DNA from 3 places in the Catellatospora sp. NPDC049111 genome. Region 2 is predicted to be linked to each of the others. Evidence: riboswitches for the same ligand, from Rfam matches in the RefSeq annotation. Region 2 holds a riboswitch; each other region holds the start of a gene.

Region 1 (6,703 bases), on a different contig from region 2:
CCAGCAGGCGCTGGTGGGTGAGGAACCGGCGGGCGACCTCCGGCAGCCGCACGCCCATGCCCGCCGAGCCGAGCCCCTCCCGGTCGAAGCCGGACCTGCGCTGGACGTACACCTCTCCTGGATGATTGGCCATGGCGCGCTCAGAAGAATCCGCAGGCGGGGCCGTCGGTCGCGGCGGGTGCCGGCCGGGGCGGACGCTGGAGGGCGTAGAACTCCAGGCGGATGCCGTCGGGGTCGTAGCAGAACAGCTGCCCGGCGGCGGCCGGCTCACCGGCCACCCCACTGTCGTCGCGGATGGTCGCGCCGAGCGCGCGCAGCCGATGCTCGACCTCGGCCAGGGCCGTGCCGTCGGCGACCTGGAAGGCCAGGTGGTGCAGTCCGGCGCGGTCGGCCGCGAACGGCGCGGCGCTCTGCTGCCAGAGGGTGATCATCGGCGTGCCCCCGCGGCCCAGGAAGGCGTAGCGCCGGCCGTCGGCGTCCGAGCGGCCGACGACCTCGACGCCGAGCGCCTGGCGGTAGAAGCCGACGGAGCGGTCGAGGTCGGTGACGTTCAGCCCGACATGGCCCGTGGTGATGCCGTGGTCGCTCATGTCCCACCCTTCTAATGGCAAATCTCTTGGTGCCCATTAAACGGTAGCACGGTGAGCTAATGGCTTCAACGAGAGATAGCATTAGGCCATGCGACTTGCGATCGAGCTGGCCAACACCGTCCACGCTCGCCAGGGCGAGATCCGCGACGAGCTCCAGGCCCCGGCGGACCTCGCCGCCTGGCTCGACGCCGCCGCGCCGCTGCTCGCCGTACCCGTCGGCTCGCCGCGCATCAGCCGCACCGACCTGGCCGCCGCCCGCGACCTGCGGGATGCCGTGCGCGCCATCGCGGTCGCCGTCTCGGCCGGCCAGGCAGCAGACCGCGCGCACATCGAACGGTTGAACGCCGCCGTCCGGACGGCGCCCCGCTGGCAGGAACTCGCCTCCGACGCAAAAGCGGTGACCGCCCGGCACGACGGCAAGCCCGTGCCGGGTGCGCTCGCGGAGGTCGCCGCCGACGCGGTCGATCTGCTCGCCACCGGCCGCCTCGGCGTCTGCGCCGCGCCCGGCTGCGTGCTGCTGTTCCTGCGCGACCGGCCCAACCGCGAATGGTGCGGCAACGCCTGCGGGAACCGGGCACGGGTGGCCCGCCACCACGACCGCCACAAGCAGCCCACATCACCGCGCGGCAAGTGACACCGCGTACCGCGCCTACATCTATTTTGATGTGCCCACATCAAAATAGATGTAGGCGCACGGAGACGTATGCCTCGCCGACCGGCGAGTTTGACATCAAGTGCGGTTGAGGTTTTAGCGTCGCGGCTGTGGATCACACAGCTGCCCCGCACCTGGTGGGCATCCGGTTCCGGGAGGCGTTCGGCCGTTACCCGAGCGGGGTCGCGATCATCTGCGCGGCGGGGCCGCAGGGCCCGGTCGGGTTGACCGCCTCCAGCGTCGCGTCGGTGTCGCTCACACCCCCGGCGCTGTCCTTCTCCGTCATGGGCACCCGGTCGGCGCGGCACCTGCTGCAGGCCGAAAGCCTGGTCGTCCACCTGCTGGGGCCTGCGCACGTGGCGGTGGCCCGGGACTTCTCCCGCGCGGGCGGGCCCCGTTTCACCGCCGAGCAGGGCTGGAGCACGCTGCCGACCGGGGAGCCGTTCCTGCCCGGCGCGCTGGCCGCGCTTCGGGTCAGGCCGCTGCGGCAGGTCCCGATCGGCGACGCGACCGTCGTCGTCGCCGGTGTCCTGGACGTCTTCCACGGACCCGACGACGGGCAGCTGATCTACCACGCCAGGAGGTTCCACACCTCACCACTGTCACCGGAGGCAACCTGATGAGACTGTCCCACCTGCTGCGCCCGCGCCTGGTCGCCGGCGCCCACTGCGACCTGCCCTGCGGCGTGTACGACCCGGCCCAGGCCCGGATCGAGGCTGAGTCGATCAAGGCCATCTGCGAGAAGTACCAGGCCAACACGGACCCGGAGTTCCGCACCCGGGCTCTGATCATCAAGGAGCAGCGGTCCGAGCTGGTCAAGCACCACCTGTGGGTGCTGTGGACCGACTACTTCAAGGCCCCGCACTTCGAGAAGTACCCGAACCTGAACCAGCTGTTCAACGAGGCCACCAAGCTGTCCGGCGCCGCCGGCACCAAGGGTCAGGCCGACCCGGCCGTGGCCGAGCAGCTGCTGGGCAGGATCGAGGAGATCTCCAAGATCTTCTGGGAGACCAAGCGGGCCTGAGCCATGATGGGGCACCCCGCGACGACCGCGAGCGAGGTGCCCCATCGCGCAACGCGACTCGATCTACGATGCGACGATGACCTCGACGCCGTCCGCGCATGCCGTCAGCCAGTACGCGACGACGACCGAAAACCTCACCGCTCGCATCGCACTGCATGCCTACGGCACGAACCCGCAGAGTTGGTTCTCCTGGCTCGGCGAGCGGCTCCCGCTGGCCGGCGACGTACTCGAAGTCGGCGCCGGCACCGGAAAACTGTGGACCCACGTGGATCACGTCACCAGAGGGATCCGCCTCACCCTGACGGACTTCTCCGGCGCGATGTGCGAGCAGCTGCGCACCGTCCCCGAAGCGCGTGTGCGGCAGTGCGACGCGACGGACCTGCCGTTCGGCGATGCCGTGTTCGACACCGTGATCGCCAACCACATGCTGTACCACGTCGACGACCCGGCTGCCGCGCTGCGCGAGTTCGCCCGGGTGCTGCGTCCGGGCGGGCGGCTCGCGGTCGCCGTGAACGGCCGCGACCACCTCGAAGAACTCAACGCCATCGGACCGGCAGTCGGTCGCCCCGACCTGGCGCTGCACGCCACCCAGAACGACTTCACCGCCGAGACCGGTCCCGGCTACCTGGCGCGCCTCTTCGCCGACGTCTCGGTCGAGCGCTACCACGGCGACCTCGAAGTCCCCAGCCCCGACCCGGTCCTCACCTATCTCGCCAGCCTGTCGTCCGAACCGCTCACGCCGAAGCAGTTCGCCGCGGCCCGTAACCACCTCCAGGCCCGGATCGATGCCGACGGCAGCTTCCGCGTACGCAAGCACACCGTGCTCATCACAGCCTCAGCAGGGACGACGCAATCCGCCGACCATGTCTAGGCTGTGGCGGTGACTGGTGCCGCGGAAGAGACTCCGGTTCCGGGCGACGCCTCGGCGCACCGGAACTCCGCCCTTCAGGTGATGTCGGAGGTCGATCCGTTGTGGCCGCGGCCGGGCGACCCTCTCGGCCACGACGTCACACCCGTGCCCCGACGGGACCCAGGGTGGGCAACCGTGCTGCGGATCGGAGCCGTCGTGCTGGTGCTCTGGTCGTCGAGCTTCGCTTCTCCGTGCTGGGCGTCTCCCGGCTGCAGCTGTCGAGTCACGACGTGAGCTTTCGGACGCCCGGTCCCGGGTGCGTTGACCTGATCCTGTGATCGCCCCGTTCAGCGAGGTGTCCACCGGTCCGTGTGGATGGCTTCGGCCAGCGGCCGGCGGCGGCGCCAGCCGTGCCGTTCGAGGTCGGGCACGGCTTCGAGGTGGGTGACCGGGCCGAGGCAGAGCCAGGCGACCGGACGGATCCCGGCCGGAATGGCTAGCAGCTCCCGCAGGAACTCCTCGCGGTAGAACGACACCCACCCGACGCCCAACTGCTCCGCCGTGGCCGCCAGCCACAGGTTCTGGATGGCCAGGCACACCGAGTACAGCCCGGCGTCGGCGATCGCGTGCCGGCCCAGCACCGCGGGAGATCCTCGGTCGGGGTCGTAGGTCACCACGACCGACAGCGTCGACTCCAGCACCCCGTCGATCTTGATCCGGGCGAACCGCTCGGCGGCCTCGGCGTCCAGCGTGGCGGCGAACACCTCACGTTCCCGGTGTACGTGCTGATGGAACGCCTCCCGCAGCGGCCGGTCGCGGACCACGACGAAATCCCACGGCTGCGTCAGGCCGACGCTGGGCGCGGCGTGCGCCGCCTCCAGGACCCGGTCCAGCACGTCGACCGAGATCGCGGCCCCCGTGAACTGTCCACGCACGTCCCGGCGGCGGTGGATGACGTCGTAGAACTCGCTGACCATGGGCAGGCTCCCGCTGCTGTCGGGCTCCGGGCAGGCCGGGGCCGTGGACGCGAGGCCGGTCTTCGGACTCCCAGATCGACGCCCTCCGCCCGCCTTCCCAGCCGGTCAGGCCAGTGGCTGCGCGTACTGCGCGTGGGCGGCAGCTCCCTGGTCACCGCGGCGGGCCCGTGCCGGACACGTTACCGCCGACGCCGAGCAGCACCGCCATCGGCGCGGCCACGACCGGATACGCGACCAACCGCAGACCCACCGGCTCGGGTGGCCCGTTCGTCACGAATGCACGGTCGCCTCACGTCCCGCGAGCAAGCGACTGCCGTGGATACTGGACCGATGGACGGGGAGGAACCGCTGGTGGGCGGCCGGATGACGGCCGGCATCGTGCGCCGCGGCGGCCACGTGCACCGGCCGATGGGCTCGTGGTCGCCGGCGGTGCACGAGTTTCTCGGCCACCTGGAGTCGGTCGGATTCGCCGGTTCGCCGCGGTTCGTGGGTGTCGAGGGCGGTCACGAGGTTTTGACATACCTGTCCGGGGACGTGGCGGTGGATCCGCAGTGGCAGCCCGGCCGTGGTGCCCGCCTGCCGGGGTACGCCCGCACGGACCGAGCCCTGACCGAGGCGGCGAAGCTGATCAGGCGGCTGCACCACGCGGCAGCCGGGTTCAGCCCGACGATCACCGCTTACCGCTTCCATCCGTGTGCGCCCCGCCCGGGACAGATCGTCTCCCACGGTGACCTCGGACCGTGGAACACCGTCTACCGGGCGGGGATCCCGGTGGCGTTCATCGACTGGGACGCCACGCAGCCGGTGGACCCGCTCGACGACCTGGCGGCGGCCGCGTGGAGTTTCGTGCCGCTGTGCCCACCCGGGCAACTACGCGAAGCCGACTTCGACCCCCTGCCGGACCTGCCGAGGCGGCTTCGCCTGTTCGTCGACGCGTACGGGCTCGCCGACAGGCAGGCGATGCTGCCCGCTCTGCAACGGGCCAAACTGCACGAGGTCGAGCGCGTCAAGTACGCGCCGCTCGCACCAGCCGAGGCGGCCGCCTCCCTGGAGTACTACGCCGGTCAGCTGCGGTGGCTTCATGACGTCTCCGCCGACCTGGGATCCTGCCTGTAGAGCGGTGCCGTGCGGCTCCACGGTCAGCTCGGATCGGCCGGATAAACCTTCCCACGGGCGCGCAGCAGGGCCGAGATGTCGATGATCTGGTCGGGCCGGCACGCGGTCGATCGAATCGCGGCGGAGACCTCAGCGCCCCGCCTGGGTGCCGCGCACCGACGCGGCCACCGCGATGACCACCACCGCGAACAGCCCGACGACGACAGACGGCACCGTCGCCAGGCAGGCCAGCCGCCAGCTCAGCGACCTCGTGGCGAACCAGCCGAGCAGCGCGCCGAACGCGAGCGCGAACAACAGGGCGAAGCCGAGGGCCAGCCGCGCCTGTGCCCGCCGCTCGCCTGCCCGGCCAGTCGAGGCGGCACCGGCGCCGAGCGCCGCGCCCTGACCTAGTCCGGCCGGCAGCACGGCGATCGTCAGTATCGCCGCCGAAGGCGAGAACGCGACGATCACTGCACCGAGCAGCATCAGCACGAGCGCCGATCCGGTCACCGCCGCAGGCGCCCGCCGCCCGAGCAGGTAACCGGCCGCGAATCCCGACACGATGGCGGCCAACTGCGCGACAACGACGGTCGTCAGCCCGGTCGCCGTCAGGCCGAGGGCCTGCCGGGCCGCGCCGAGCAGCGGACCGATCAGGACGGCGAGCTGGCACGCGGCGACCATCGCGCCCAGCCCGGCACCGACGAGCAGCCACGACGACCGGCCGGGAGGCGGCACAGGTGGCGGTACCACGGACGGCGTCGGCTGGCGGATCTGTTCACTCATCGCGCCATATTAGGACTCGCCAAAAGTTATGATCACATGTCGTCCGATATGGAGGGAAAGTCGATGGCGCGGCGCAAAAACCCTTCCGGGTGCGGGTGTCTGATGCTCATCCTGCTGGGGCCGTTCCTCGCGAGTCTGGCGATCTCCATTCCCGGAACGATCCTCGCCTCGCCCGCGATCGTGGCGTTCCTGCTGGCCGAGGACCCCGGCCAGATCGGGGCGTACCCGTCGTGGGTGGGTCGGTGTGGCGCTCGCGCCGGTCGTGGCCTACCTCGTGGTCCGGTTCGCCGGACGCGGCAGGGTGCACCCCCGGCACCAGGTCCATCTCGTCCGCGCCGGCGTCCTGACGGCGCTTGCCGCAGGCACCGCGCTGCTGGCGCTGGTGCTGCACCAGCGCTATCTCGGCGGCACGGTGCCCCCGGTCACGGCCGGCAAGCAGCCGCTGACGCTGGAGACGTCACTGCCGCTGGTCGGTCCGGTCGCCGCCGGCACGACGGCCCTGGTGTTCTACTTCGTGCTGCGGCTGCTCGACCGCAAGCTGCCGCGCCGGACGCAGGCCGCGCCACAGCGCCCGACCGCGTGGGCCGACCCGCGACCCCAGGAGATCTGGTGGGGTGAGATCGAGTTCCGCGACGGCGACGGGTCCAAGGACCGGCCGTTCGTCGTGCTGCGTGTGCATCCCGACCACCTGGAGGTCCTGCAGATCACGTCGAAGGACAAGTCGCACCGCGG
Region 2 (6,703 bases):
CACCACCGCGAACCCGGTCACCCGCCGCGACGCGTCGTCCCAGGTCGGCCGGCAGCCCAGCAGGGCCAGCACTTCGGCGATGTCGTCACCCTGGGTGCGCATCGCCGACGTGCCCCACACCGTCAGCCCGACCGTGCGCGGCCACTCACCGGTGTCCTGCCGGTGCCGGGCCAGCAGCGAGTCCGCCAGTGCCACCCCGACGTCCCACGCGTTGCGCGACGGGATCGCCTTCGGATCGACGGAGTAGAAGTTGCGCCCGGTCGGCAGCACGTTGACCAGGCCGCGGGTCGGCGAGCCGGACGGCCCCGCCGCGACATAACGCCCGTCGAGCGCCTTCAGCACCGCGGTCACCTCGTCCACGGTCGCGTCCAGCCGCGGCACCACCTCGGTCGCGGCGAAGTGCAGCACTGCCTCCACGGCGTCGTCCGGACCGCCCAGCACCTCGGCGACGACCGCCGGGACCTTCGACGGCTCCCAGCCCAGCGTATCGTTGCCGATCACCAGCCGCCGGGCCACGCCCTCGATCAGGTCGACGGCGTCCGCGCCGGTGCGGGCCGGGCCGTCGGCGACGTCGGTCAGGTCCGCGGGCACGGCCGCCACGGCTCCCGGCTCGGCCAGCAGGGCGCGCTCGTCCAGCCCGTACCGGCGGCACAGCGCCGCCCGCAGGCCCGGCAGCGCCCCGCGCACGCCGCCCCACACCTGGTCGGCGCGCAGCACCGCGAGCACCAGGTTGATCCGCGCCTCGCCCTCCGGCGCGCCGCCAAGGATGTGCAGGCCGTCGCGGATCTGCGAGTCCTTGACCTCGCACAGGTAGCCGTCGACGTGCAGGATGAAGTCGTCGAAGTCGTCCTCGCCCGGCATGTCGGCCTGGTGCAGGTCGTGGTGGAGCTGGGCGGCCTGGATCAGGGTCCAGATCTGGGCGCGCACGGCGGGCAGTTTCGTCGGGTCGAGGGCCTGCACGGTGGCGTACTCGTCGAGCAGCTGCTCCAGCTTCGCCATCTCGCCGTACGTCTCGGCACGCGCCATCGGCGGCACCAGGTGGTCCACGATCACCGCGTGCCCCCGCCGCTTGGCCTGGGTGCCCTCGCCCGGGTCGTTGACGATGAACGGGTACACCAGCGGAATGTCCCCGAGCACCGCGTCCGGCGCGCACTCGCGGGACAGGCCCAGCCCCTTGCCCGGCAGCCACTCCAGGGTGCCGTGCTTGCCCAGGTGCACCACCGCGTCCGCGCCGAACTCCTCGTCCAGCCAGCGGTACGCGGCCAGGTAGTGGTGGCTCGGCGCGAGGTCCGGGTCGTGGTAGATGGCGACCGGGTTCTCCCCGAAGCCGCGCGGCGGCTGGATCATCAGCAGCACGTTGCCGAAGCGCAGCGCCGCCAGCACGATCTCGCCCCGGTCCACGTACAGCTCGCCCGGCGGCTCGCCCCACGCCGCCACGATGCCGTCGCGCAGGCTCGCGGGCAGCGCCTGCAGCCAGCGGGTGTGCTCGCGCAGCGGCACCCGGGCCGGGGCCGCCGCGAGCTGCTCCTCGGTCAGCCACTCCACATCGTGGCCACCCGCCGCGATCAGCGTGTGGATCAGCGCGTCCCCGTCCTCCGGGAAGCCCTCACCGAGGTCGTACCCCGCCTCGCGCAGCGCCCGCAGCAGCACCACCGCGCTGGCCGGGGTGTCCAGGCCGACCGCGTTGCCGACCCGCGAGTGCCGGGTCGGGTAGCTGGACAGCACGATCGCGAGCTTCTTGCGCTCGTTCGGCACGTGCCGCAGCCGGGCCTGGCGCACCGCGATGCCCGCGACCCGGGCCGCCCGCTCCGGGTCGGCCGCGTAAACGCCGATGCCGTCCGGGCCGGGCTCCTTGAACGAGAACGGCACCGTGATCAGGCGGCCGTCGAACTCCGGGATCGCCACCTGCATCGCCGCGTCCATCGGGCTCAGCGCCGCGTCCGAGTCCTGCCACACCGCCCGCGGCGAGGTCAGGCACAGCGCCTGCAGCACCGGCACGTCCAGCTCGGACAGTGCCGCCACCGACCAGGCCTCGTCGTCCCCGCCGCCGCTCGCGTCCGCCGGGGTGGTGCCGCCCGCCGCCAGCACCGTCACGATCAGCGCGTCGCAGCCCCGCAGCAGGTCACGCAGCCCGTCCGACACCCCGCGCAGCGAGCCGCAGTACACCGGCAGCGCGTTCGCGCCGGCGTCGTGCAGCGCCCCGGCGAGGGTGTCCACGAACGCCGTGTTCCCGGCCAGCTCGTGCGCCCGGTAGTAGACGATCCCGACGGTCGGCCGGCCGGCCTCGTGCGCCGGGCCGGGGCGCACGCCGTGCTCCGGCGTGGCCCGCGGGGCGTCGAAGCCCTCGCCGGTCATCAGCAGCGTGTCCGACAGGAAGCGGTGCAGCTCGCGCAGGTTGTCCGCACCGCCCTCGACCAGGTACGCCAGCGCCTCCCCGGCCACCCCGGCGGGCACGGTCGACTCGGCCTGCAGCGCGGCGTCGGGCAGCGCCTCCCCGCCCAGCACCACCACCGGCAGCCCGCCGGCGAGCACCGCGTCGAGCCCCGCCGGCCAGGTGCGGCGGCCGCCGAGCAGGCGTACCACCACGAAGCCGACGCCCCGCAGCAGCTCAGGGACGTCACCGGCGTCGAGCCGGGCCGGGTTGCCGATGCGCCAGGGCGCGCCCGACGCCCGGGCGGCGAGCAGCTCGGTGTCCGCAGTGGACAGCAACAAACCCAGGACAGCCGTCATGGCCGCGTACCTCCTGTCGGGGTCCGCGCCCCGGTAGCAGAGTCGATGCGGCGGCCGGAGTCTCCTGACTCCCGGATCGACGCCCGGCCCCGGGCCTTCCCTTGCGGTGGCCTCGGATCTCTCCGACGGGGTGGGGACGGGCTCCCCGGTCACAGTGGCGGGACCGTCTCGGCTCTTCCCCGAGTTCCTCCCTGCCGCCGAGAGCGATCCTAGCGGCAGATAATGGAGCATGGCCTATCAGTGGCTCGCCGGGCTCACCATGGTGGTGCACTTCGCGTTCCTCGCGTACGTCGTCGCAGGCGGATTCCTGGCCTGGTGGCGGCCGTGGCTGATCTGGCCGCACCTGATCGCCGCCGGCTGGGGTTTCGCCACGGTCGTCCTCGGCCTCGACTGCCCCCTGACCTACGTCGAGGACTGGGCCCGCCGCGAAGCCGGTGAGCAGGGCCTGTCCCGCGGCTTCATCGACACGTACCTGACCGGGGTGGTCTACCCCGAACGGTTCACCGTGCCGCTGCAGGTGCTGGCCGGACTGGTCGTACTGACCTCCTGGATCGGCTTCGCCCTGCGCCGCAGGCCCGCCGGCACGGCCGACGTGCCATAGAGTGCCTGGATGATCGAGCAGCTCACGCCCGGCAGGCGTCCCGCGTTCGTCGTCAACGTCGAGGTCCACCTCCATCGCGACGGGCGCTGGCTGCTCATCAAGCGCAGCGAGAACGAGGCGCACGCCGCGGGCCTGCTGTCGGGCGTGGGCGGCAAGGTCGACCTGCCGGCCGGGCCTGCGATCCCCGACGTCCTGGAGCAGACCGCGCGGCGCGAGGTCGCTGAGGAGATCAACGTCGACCTGAGCGGCGTACCGCTGACGTACGTCGAGAGCAGCCTGTTCACCGCCGACGACGGCGACCTGGTCGTCAACGTCGTCTTCGCCGCCCCGCTCCCGGCCGACGCCGAGCCCTTCCCTGCCTCGCCCGACGAGGTCGCCGCGATCGTCCACCTGACCTTCGACGAGGCCGACGCCGACCCGGACCTGCCCCCGTGGCTCCGCCGCAGCCTCCGGCTCGCCACGGAAGCCATCCGTTGATCGGTCAACTTCACTGATTCTTGTCGTACACGGGTTCTAAACCCCTCACCGAGGTCTGCCGCCGTGTGCTCGCCTCGGGCGAACTGCCCGACAACGGCGGCGACCGTCCTCAGCTCGTGCTCACCGTCGACTACGACGGCCTCGCTCAGCGCACCGGCTCGGGGCTGCTCGACAACGGCGCGACGCTTACTCCCGAGACCGTCCGGCGCATAGCCTGCGACGCCCAGGTCATTCCCGCGGTGCTAGGCGGCGACGGGCAGCTCCTCGACCTCGGCCGGACCCGCCGACTCATCAACGGGGCCCTGCGCCGAGCGCTCGTCCTCCGTGACCGGGGCTGCGCCTTCCCGGGCTGCGACCGCCCACCTCGCTGGTGCCAGGGGCACCACATCCGGCACTGGGCCGACGGCGGTCCCACCGACCTCGACAACGCCGTGCTGCTGTGCGGACACCATCATCGCGTCGTCCACCAAGACGACTGGCAGGTCCGGCTCGGCCATGACCGGCGGCCCGAGTTCATCCCGCCGAGCTACGTGGACGCCGCCAGGCTTCCCCGCCGCAACACCTTCCACCTGCGGCCTTAGGTCGCGCCCGAGCACCGATCACACCGGGCCGAGCCGGGCTTCCACTCGGAGAACCGGCAACCGCCCGAGCAAGTGGACGGCCGCCGCTTCGCCTGCTGCTTGACCGGCACACGGTTGGCAAGGCCGGCAGCTCGCCCTCGGCATCCTGCTGGTCGACGCACGCCCTACGGCACGTCGGCAGGCCGACCGGACGCTCCGGAACGATCTCCCTTGCCTGCGGCACTGTGCCGCGATCAGACCACCAGCGTCGCGGCTCGTGCGGCGAGGCCGACGCCCACGAGCAGCACCATCGCGCTCGCGGCGTACGGCCCGGCCAGCCGGAGCCGCCGGAACCGCTCGAATCGCGCCGACCAGCGATCGCGGACCTTGAGCAGCAGCAGGCCCGCGACGGTGAGCGTGCCCGCCATGCCCAGCCCGTAGGCGAGCACGAGCAGGATGCCGAAGCCCGTCCGGCCCAGCGCGATCGCGCCCAGCAACACCACCAGCGCGGACGGGCTGGGCACCAGGCCCGCCGCCACCCCGATCGCGCCGAGCCCGAATCGGCCGCCTCCCGTGCCCTCGGCAGCATGGGAGCCGTCGTGAGAGTGCACCCGGCCGAACAGACCATGCCGATGCCCGTGCCCGTGCCCGTGGCCGTGGCCGTGCTCGTGAGCATGGCCGTGGCCGTGGCCGTGAGCATGGCCGTGGCCGTGGCCGTGAGCATGGCCGTGGTCGGACGTGCCGTGGGAGTGGGCATGGTCGTGGTCTGGGTTGTCGTGGGAGTGGGCGTGGTCGTGGTCGGACGTGTCGTGGGTGTGGGTGTGGCCGGGTCTGCGGCGCAGGGTGGCCAGCAGCATGGCGAGGCCGACGGTGATGACGATGGTGCCGCTGGCCAGGCCCAGCCAGCCGAGCACGGCCTGGCCGGTCAGGCCGGAGACGGCGGTGAGCAGGAGACCCAGGGCGATGACGCCGCCGGTGTGGGTGGCGGTGACGGTCGCGCCGACGGTCAGCGCATCGCGGGGGCGGCCCGCGCGGCCGGCGAGGTATACCGCCATCACGGTCTTGCCGTGGCCGGGAAGCAGCGCGTGGCCTGCCCCGAGCACCAGGGCGAGCAGCACGGCGAGCAGCCCGACGAGCGGGGTGAGCCGGTCCGCTCCGACGGTGTCGAGGACCTGCTGCTGCGCCCAGGCGGCCCAGCGCAGGGGCGCGGGGTCGTCGGGCCGGGCGGGCGCGCCCAGGTCCGGCGCGACCGCCGAGGTGAGGCCGTTCGGTGCGCCGGGTGGCACTGCGGCGGGGCGGGTGGGCAGGCGGGCGTCGCGGACGTCGAGCGGGGAGCCGAGCAGGTCCACAGGGTAGTCGCGCAGCTCGTTCGTGGTGCTGCGGGCAGGCACGGGTGAGTCGGGCAGGCCGACGCCGATGCCGGTGGCGGTGATCTCGCGCCAGCCGACGCGGTCGGCGAGGTGCCCGTTGTGGACGACGAGCACGGCGGGGCGGTCGAGCCGGGCGGGGGCACTCAGGGCGCAGGTGACCCGGCTGGTGGCCAGGCGGGCGGAGCCCGGTTCGAGGGTCATCGCGGCCGAGCGGACGGTCCAGGTCAGGGGGCGGTCGTCCAGGCGTACCGCCAGCTCCCGGGCGAAGGCGTCGCAGGCGGCCGCGGCGTGCGCACGCAGCTCGGGCGCGTCGGCGACGCCGTCGCCGGAGGTGTCGACCGCGCCGCGCCGCTGCAGCGTGGGCAGCTCGGCGATGTCGAGGATCGCGGTGGCGTCGACGGCGTCGGGACGCAGGGTCAGCGCGACGAGCTGGTTGATGGAGAGGTTACCGAGCGGGTGCGCGGACGCGGGGGCGGGCAGCAGCGCGAGCGCGCCGCCGACGAGCGCGACCAGCAACGTCTTACGGATCATCAGGCACCTGCCGAGGCCAGGGCCCGCGCCGCGGCGGGCGCGTCGACCGGAGAGAAGTGGGGGTTGAGCCGCAGCGCCCGCGCGAGGTCGCGGCGGGCGGCGGCGCGGTCGCCGAGGGCGAGTTCGATCATTCCCAGGTGGTACGCGTGGAGCGCGCTGCGCGCGCCGAGCGCCGCCGCGACACGGGCCAGGGGCAGCGCTTCGCGGTGCCGTCCGGCCTGGTGCAGTGCCCAGGCGAGGGTGTCGGCGACGTCGGTGTGCTTGCGCCGCTGCCACTCGCCCGTGGCCAGGCGCACCGCTGCGGCGTGGTCGCCGCGGGCCAGGGCCAGTTCGGCGGCGGCGAGGTCGTCCGCGCCTCCCCCGGCGGTCAGCAGGTCCAGGGCGGCCTGCGCCAGGGCCAGTTGCGCCTCGGCGTCGGCGGCGCGGCCGAGCGA
Region 3 (6,703 bases), on a different contig from region 2:
GATGCGGGCATGGCGATGCCACCGGCGATGAGCGCGCTGAGAACAGCCGAGCCCACCGCGACCTGACTCTGCCGTCGAGCCTGCCCGCTGCGACGCTTGGACATCGTTGGCCCCGTCCTCCCCGTTGGTCCCACAAGGTTCCTACCGGAAATCAGGATCGCTGTCGACCCTTCTGTCCCGGTGGCGTCAAGCTGAACAGCAGCTGTCAAGGGCAGCAGCAGGCACGTCGGCGGCACGTCGTAGGCTCACTGCCATGGACGTTGGTTTGAAGCGGGAGCTGGAGCAGAAGGTCTACGCCGGGGAGCGGCTCAGCCGCGAGGACGGCGAGGCGCTCTACGCGAGTGACGATCTGGCCTGGCTGGGGCGGCTCGCGCACCACGTCCGGACGGAGAAGAACGGCGACCGGGTGATGTTCAACGTCAACCGGCACCTGAACCTGACGAACGTCTGCTCGGCCAGCTGCGCTTACTGCTCCTTCCAGCGCAAGCCCGGTGAGAAGGACGCCTACACCATGCGGGTGGAGCAGGCCGTCGCCAAGGCGCTGGAGATGAAGGACGAGCAGCTCACCGAGCTGCACATCGTCAACGGTCTGCACCCGACGCTGCCGTGGCGCTACTACCCGCGCGTGCTCAAGGAGCTCAAGCAGGCCCTGCCGAACGTCAAGCTGAAGGCGTTCACCGCGACCGAGGTGCAGTGGTTCGAGAAGATCTCCGGCCTGACCGCCGACGCGATCCTCGACGAGCTGATGGAGGCGGGCCTGGAGTCGCTGACCGGCGGTGGCGCCGAGATCTTCGACTGGGAGGTCCGCCAGCACATCGTCGACCACGCCTGCCACTGGGAGGACTGGTCGCGCATCCACCGCCTGGCGCACAGCAAGGGCCTGCGCACCCCCTCGACGATGCTCTACGGCCACATCGAGGAGCCGCGGCACCGCGTCGACCACGTGCTGCGCCTGCGCGAACTGCAGGACGAGACCGGCGGCTTCACCGTCTTCATCCCGCTGCGCTACCAGCACGACTTCCACGACAGCGCGGACGGCAAGATCCGCAACCGGATCCAGGCGCGCACCACGATGGCGAGCCCGGCCGAGTCGCTCAAGACGTTCGCGGTGTCCCGGCTGATGCTGGACAACTTCGACCACATCAAGTGCTTCTGGGTCATGCACGGCCTGTCGCTGGCCCAGCTGTCGCTGAACTTCGGCGTCGACGACCTGGACGGCTCGGTCGTCGAGTACAAGATCACGCACGACGCGGACTCGTACGGCACGCCGAACACGATGCACCGCGACGACCTGCTCCACCTGATCTGGGACGCGGGCTTCAGCCCGGTCGAGCGGGACACCCGCTACCAGGTCGTCAAGGAGTACGGCGCGCCGGTCAGCATGGCCGAGCGGCGCAGCGAGCCGCAGCAGGTCTGGGCCTGACGGGTGGCCGATCCGCAGAGCCCGGCCGAGGAGCAGCGCAAGGGCCCGCGGCGGGACGCGTCCGGGCGCATCGTCTCGCTCACCGACCTGGTGGCGTACGCGCTGGCCGGGTTCGCCATCAGCGTGCTCGGCATGATCGCCTTCGACGGCCTGTTCGCCCTGCTCGGCATGGGCGAGTTCGGTGACCTCACCGGCTGGCTCGCGGTGATCTTCCCGGCGATCATCTTCGTGGAGCAGTTCAAAGCGGCGGCGGGCCACCGCGGGCGGCTCGCCGTGGCCCCGGCCGCCGGTCTGGTGGCCGTGGTGCTCGGCGTGCTCGCGGTGGGCGTGGCGTCGGGCTTGCCGCCGCTGGTCTCCGGCGGGCTGGGCGCGCTGGTCACCACGGTGGTGTACGCCGTGCTCTGGCACCTCGGCCTGGCGGCCGCCGAACGGGGCTGACCGGCCCCTCGCGCGGGGCTGACCGAGGCCCGGCAGGTTCGGCGGCTACCCTGGACCGGTGAGTCCTGCTGTCAAGTACACGCTCGCCAGGCTGATGCTCTTCCTGGCCGTCTTCGCCGCGCTGTGGTTCGTGCCGAACCTGAGCATGCTGCTCAAGCTGATGATCGCCATCCTGGTCTCGGCGGCGGCGAGCTATTTCCTGCTGCGCAACCTGCGTGACGACGTGGCGGCCCAGGTCGAGGGCGCGGTGGACCGCCGCAGGGCCGAGAAGGACCGGCTGCGTGCCGCCCTGGCCGGCGAGACCGAGCCCGGCGAAGACGTGCCCGCCGCCGAGGCCGAAGAGGTCCACAAGACCCAGGCGTGATGAGCCTGCGCACATCCTCCACTCCGCGTCGCGAGCATCGGCACGGGTGTGTATTAGCGTGTCGGCTGACTGTCCCGCAGCGAAGCCGGTGTGAACCCGGCGCTGTCCCGCAACTGTGATCCCACCTCGGTGGGCGAGCCAGGTCGCCTGCGGCAGTCGCGAACCACGCTCTCGAGGAAGGGCGTCTCGCGGACCGGGCTGCCCCACCTGATCGGGCCCTGTCGGCGAAGGACCTGCCTCGACCGATAGGAGGATCAGTGCGTACCCGTTTCCTGTCCCGCCGCGCGTTCGGCGCGCTGGCCGCAGCCGGCCTCGTCGCCGCGCTCGGGGCCTGCGCCACGAACGACCCGGCGACCCCTGCCCCGTCGAACGCCGCCGCGGCGTACCCGGTGACCGTCGGCTCGGTGACGCTGCCCGCGCAGCCGGTGAAGATCGTCTCGCTGTCGCCGACGACGACCGAGATGCTCTTCGCGATCGGCGCCGGCGGCCAGGTCGTCGCCGTCGACGACAACTCGAACTTCCCGGCGAACGCGCCGAAGACGGAGCTGTCGGGCTTCCAGCCCAACGCCGAGGCCGTCGCCGCCAAGAGCCCCGACCTGGTCGTGCTCAGCACCGACGCCAACAACGTGGTCGCCCAGCTGACCACCCTCAAGATCCCGGTTTACGTGGCCCCGGCCGCCGTGACGCTGGACGACACGTACCAGCAGCTCGCCGAGCTGGGTGAGCTGACCGGCCACAAGGCCGAGGCGGCCGCGCTCGGCCAGAAAATGAAGGACGACATCGCCAAGCTGGTCAAGGACCTGCCGAAGCGCGCGACCCCGCTGTCCTACTACTACGAGCTGGACCCGACGCTGTACTCGGTGACCTCGAAGACGTTCATCGGCTCGCTGTTCGAGCTGGCCGGGCTGAAGAACGTGGCCGACGCCGCCGACACCAAGGGCAGCGGCTACCCGCAGCTCACCGCCGAGTCGCTGGTCAAGTCGAACCCGGACCTGATCTTCCTGGCCGACACCAAGTGCTGCCAGCAGAACCTGGACACCGTCAAGGCCCGTGCGGGCTGGGCCGGCATGACCGCGGTCAGCAAGGGCCAGGTCATCGCGCTGGACGACGACATCGCCTCGCGCTGGGGCCCCCGCGTCGTCGACCTGATCCGCGCGATCGTCGACGCCGCGAACAAGGTCCCGGCCTGACGTGACGACACTGCGACCGGCACGGCTGCGTCCCGGGTGGCTCGCCGCCGGGATCGGAGCCGTGCTGGTCGCGCTCGTCGCCGGGGTCGCCCTGGGTCCGGTGACGCTGCCGCCCGGCTCGGTCGCGGCGGAGCTGCTCAACCTGATCCCCGGCGTGGACCTGCCGTCGGGGCTGAACGAGCGCGAGATCGCCATCATCACCGAGCTGCGGCTGCCCCGGGTGGTGCTGGGCCTGCTGGTCGGCGCGATGCTGTCCCTGGCCGGCGGCTGCTACCAGGGCGTCTTCCGCAACCCGCTGGCCGACCCGTACCTGCTCGGTGTCGCCGCAGGAGCCGGGCTCGGCGCGACCATGGCGATCGCGTTCCGGGCCGGGGCCGTGCTGCCGCTGGCCGCGTTCGCCGGGGCGGGTATCGCGGTCGTGGTCACCTACCTGCTCGGGGTGGCCGGCGGGCGGGACCGCTCGTCGGCGACGCTGATCCTGGCCGGGGTCGCCGTGTCGAGTTTCCTCGCCGCGATCCAGACGTACCTGCTCCAGCGCAATGTGGACACCATCCGCGAGGTGTACTCCTGGCTGCTCGGGCGGCTGGCCACCAACGGCTGGCACGAGGTGACGCTGCTGCTGCCGTACGCGGTGGTCACCACGGTCGTGGTGCTGGCCCTGCGCCGGGAGCTGGACGTGCTCAGCGTCGGCGACACCGAGGCGGCGAGCCTGGGCCTGCACCCGCAGCGCTCCCGGTTGATCCTGCTGGCCGCGGCCTCGCTGGGCACCGCCGCCGCGGTCGCCGTGTCGGGGCTGATCGGCTTCGTGGGCATCATCGTGCCGCACGTGGTGCGCCTGCTGGCCGGTGGCTCGTACCGCTCGATCCTGCCGCTGTCGCTGCTGTTCGGCGCGGCCTTCCTGGCCCTGGCCGACCTGGCCGCGCGTACCCTGATCGCCCCGGGCGAGCTGCCGATCGGCGTGGTCACCGCGTTCTTCGGCGCGCCGTTCTTCATCCTGGTGCTGCGCTCGACCCGGCGGGTGAGCGTCTGATGCTGGCCGTCGAGGACGTCCGGGTGACCCTGGGCGACGCCGAGATCCTGCACGGCGTGGACCTGACCGTGGCCTCCGGCGAGTGGGTCACCGTGATCGGCCCCAACGGCGCGGGCAAGTCGACCCTGCTGCGGGCCGTGGGCGGGGCGGTGCCACACCACGGAAAGATCATCATCGACGGTACGCCCACCACGGCGCTACCGCGCCGCCGCCGCGCCCAGCTCGTGGCCACGGTGGCGCAGCAGCCCGTGGTGCCACCCGGGATGCGGGTGCTCGACTATGTGCTGCTCGGGCGCACCCCCTACATCGCCCCGCTGGGCCGCGAGTCGGCGCAGGATCTGTCCATCGTGGAGCAGGTGCTCGACTCCCTGGAGCTGCGCCGGTTCATCGGCCGTGAGCTGGAGACGCTGTCCGGCGGCGAGCGCCAGCGGGTGTTCCTGGCCCGCGCGCTGGCCCAGGGCGCGCCGCTGCTGCTGCTCGACGAGCCCACCTCGGCCCTGGACATCGGCCACCAGCAGGAGGTCCTGGAACTGGTCGACCGGCTGCGCAAGGACCGCGCGCTGACCGTGCTGGCCACCATGCACGACCTGTCCGTGGCCGGCGAGTACGCCGACCGCCTCGTGCTGCTGGCCGAGGGCCGGGTCGCCGCCGACGGGCCGCCGGAGCAGGTGCTCACCGAGGAACTGCTCGCCCTGCACTACCGCGCCCGGGTGCGGGTGATCGCGGGCGAGTTCGGCCCGATCGTGGTCCCTGTCCGCGTCAACTGATCTCGCGTACCGCCGCGAGCGCCCGGTCCACGTCGGCCTCGTTCGTCACGATCGACGTCCCGAACCGCAGGTAGGACGGGTTGTACGGCGTCGTGCTGGTGATGACGTCCTTGGCCGCCAAGACGGAGACCGCCGCCGCCGGGCTCATCGACGTCAGCTCGCAGCAGACCAGCCCCGCGGACAGCTCGGGCGACCTCGGCGTGATCAGCTTGACGCCGCCGATGGCGGCCAGGCCTTCCTTGAGCCGGGTGGCCAGCTCGGTGGTGCGCGACGCGACGCGGGCGCGGGTCAGCGCGGCGTGGAAGTCGAACGCCTGCTCCAGCGCCCACAGGTGCTCGAAGTTGTGGTAGCCGCCAGGCGACGCCGACGGCGCGGGCAGCGCCGGGTCGAACCCCAGCCAGTTGGCGAACCCGGCCTGCTCGAACGTGGGGATGGCGGGCCGGAACCGGGCCCACGCCTCGGCGCGGCCCCAGATCATGCCCGTGCCGCGCGGGCCGAACAGCCACTTGTGGCAGCCCGAGACGAGGAAGTCGCAGCCCAGGTCGACGGCGCTCGCGTCGACCGCGCCGAAGCCGTGCACCCCGTCCACACACAGCAGCGCCCGCCGGTCCGGCGGCAGGTCGCGGTTGTGTGCGGCGAGCACGTCGGCGATCGCCCGGATCGGCATCCGCAACCCGGTGCTGGAGTGCACCCAGGTCACCGCGACGATCCGGGTGGCCGGGGTGAGCGACTTCGCGACGGCCTGCGCGATCTGGTCGGCGCTCGCGGTGGCGGGCTCGGCGAACAGCCGCACTTTGCGGACCGTCACGCCGTCGCGGGCCGCGCGCAGGCGCAGGGACTCGTGCGTGGAGTAGAAGTCGTGCTCGGTGGTCAGCACCTCGTCGCCGGGCCGCAGCGCGATCCCGCCGTAGAGCAGGCCGAGTCCCATCGTGGTCGAGTCGGTGAAGTAGACCTGGTCGCCGGATCCACCGAGGTACTTGCCCGCCGCGAGGTGCAGCCGCTGCCGGGCGTTCTCCTCCTGGGCGTGCAGGTAGCCGACCGTGTCCCGGTCCAGGCCCTCGCGGTGCCGCGCGATCGCCGCCCGTACGTCGGCCGGCGGGCTGGCGAACACGAAGGCGGCGAACTGCGCCTTGGCCGTGTCCAGCAGGAACTGCCGCCGGACGCTGTCCCAGCTGTTCGGGTCCAGTGGCGCGTACACCGGCGGCGGATTCTCGACGACGGCGTCCCCGTCGCATGCCGACAGTGCGCCCAGCGCGGCGGTGGCGGTCAATCCGCCCAGCAGCCCCCGACGGCTGACAGAGAGCTCACCCATCGCCATATCGGACCACGACCCGCCGCCTGTCCGCCATCGGAAACAGGGCGGGTTCCTAACGCACGGAACGGTCCACCTGGTCGATGAAGTCGATAGGCTGGTGGCGTTCCCTGGGGAGGTGATGGCGTGGCCGAGAACCGCGTCAAACACGAGTTCAACAGAATGGAACTCACCGCGCG

Evidence for each region. A riboswitch is a leader RNA that binds a small molecule or an ion and turns the genes downstream of it on or off. The one in region 2 is predicted to bind cobalamin.
Region 1: linked by a shared signal. The riboswitch ahead of bluB (5,6-dimethylbenzimidazole synthase) and the one ahead of cobN (cobaltochelatase subunit CobN) in region 2 are both predicted to bind cobalamin.
Region 3: linked by a shared signal. The riboswitch ahead of AB0B66_RS27995 (ABC transporter substrate-binding protein) and the one ahead of cobN (cobaltochelatase subunit CobN) in region 2 are both predicted to bind cobalamin.

Annotation. Positions count from the first base shown of each region.
Region 1 covers NZ_JBEZEB010000016.1:85,871-92,573, forward strand. Annotated here, with positions in the region: gene AB0B66_RS22550 (pyridoxamine 5'-phosphate oxidase family protein) at 1-133, opposite strand, end outside; gene AB0B66_RS22555 (VOC family protein) at 141-590, opposite strand; gene AB0B66_RS22560 (ABATE domain-containing protein) at 679-1,224, shown strand; gene AB0B66_RS22565 (flavin reductase family protein) at 1,353-1,862, shown strand; gene sodN (superoxide dismutase, Ni) at 1,862-2,266, shown strand; gene AB0B66_RS22575 (class I SAM-dependent methyltransferase) at 2,343-3,137, shown strand; gene bluB (5,6-dimethylbenzimidazole synthase) at 3,464-4,093, opposite strand; cobalamin riboswitch at 4,153-4,283, opposite strand; gene AB0B66_RS22585 (hypothetical protein) at 4,245-4,367, opposite strand; gene AB0B66_RS22590 (phosphotransferase) at 4,424-5,209, shown strand; gene AB0B66_RS22595 (hypothetical protein) at 5,339-5,971, opposite strand; gene AB0B66_RS22600 (hypothetical protein) at 6,216-6,703, shown strand, end outside.
Region 2 covers NZ_JBEZEB010000002.1:379,325-386,027, reverse strand. Annotated here, with positions in the region: gene cobN (cobaltochelatase subunit CobN) at 1-2,730, opposite strand, end outside; cobalamin riboswitch at 2,769-2,958, opposite strand; gene AB0B66_RS04300 (DUF2784 domain-containing protein) at 2,960-3,331, shown strand; gene AB0B66_RS04295 (NUDIX domain-containing protein) at 3,341-3,808, shown strand; gene AB0B66_RS04290 (DUF222 domain-containing protein) at 3,829-4,389, shown strand; gene AB0B66_RS04285 (hypothetical protein) at 4,623-6,269, opposite strand; gene AB0B66_RS04280 (hypothetical protein) at 6,269-6,703, opposite strand, start outside.
Region 3 covers NZ_JBEZEB010000025.1:23,154-29,856, forward strand. Annotated here, with positions in the region: gene AB0B66_RS27975 (C40 family peptidase) at 1-104, opposite strand, end outside; gene mqnE (aminofutalosine synthase MqnE) at 254-1,423, shown strand; gene AB0B66_RS27985 (hypothetical protein) at 1,427-1,861, shown strand; gene AB0B66_RS27990 (DUF4229 domain-containing protein) at 1,920-2,225, shown strand; cobalamin riboswitch at 2,265-2,395, shown strand; gene AB0B66_RS27995 (ABC transporter substrate-binding protein) at 2,498-3,415, shown strand; gene AB0B66_RS28000 (iron ABC transporter permease) at 3,417-4,445, shown strand; gene AB0B66_RS28005 (ABC transporter ATP-binding protein) at 4,445-5,212, shown strand; gene AB0B66_RS28010 (aminotransferase class V-fold PLP-dependent enzyme) at 5,205-6,524, opposite strand; gene AB0B66_RS28015 (hypothetical protein) at 6,651-6,703, shown strand, end outside.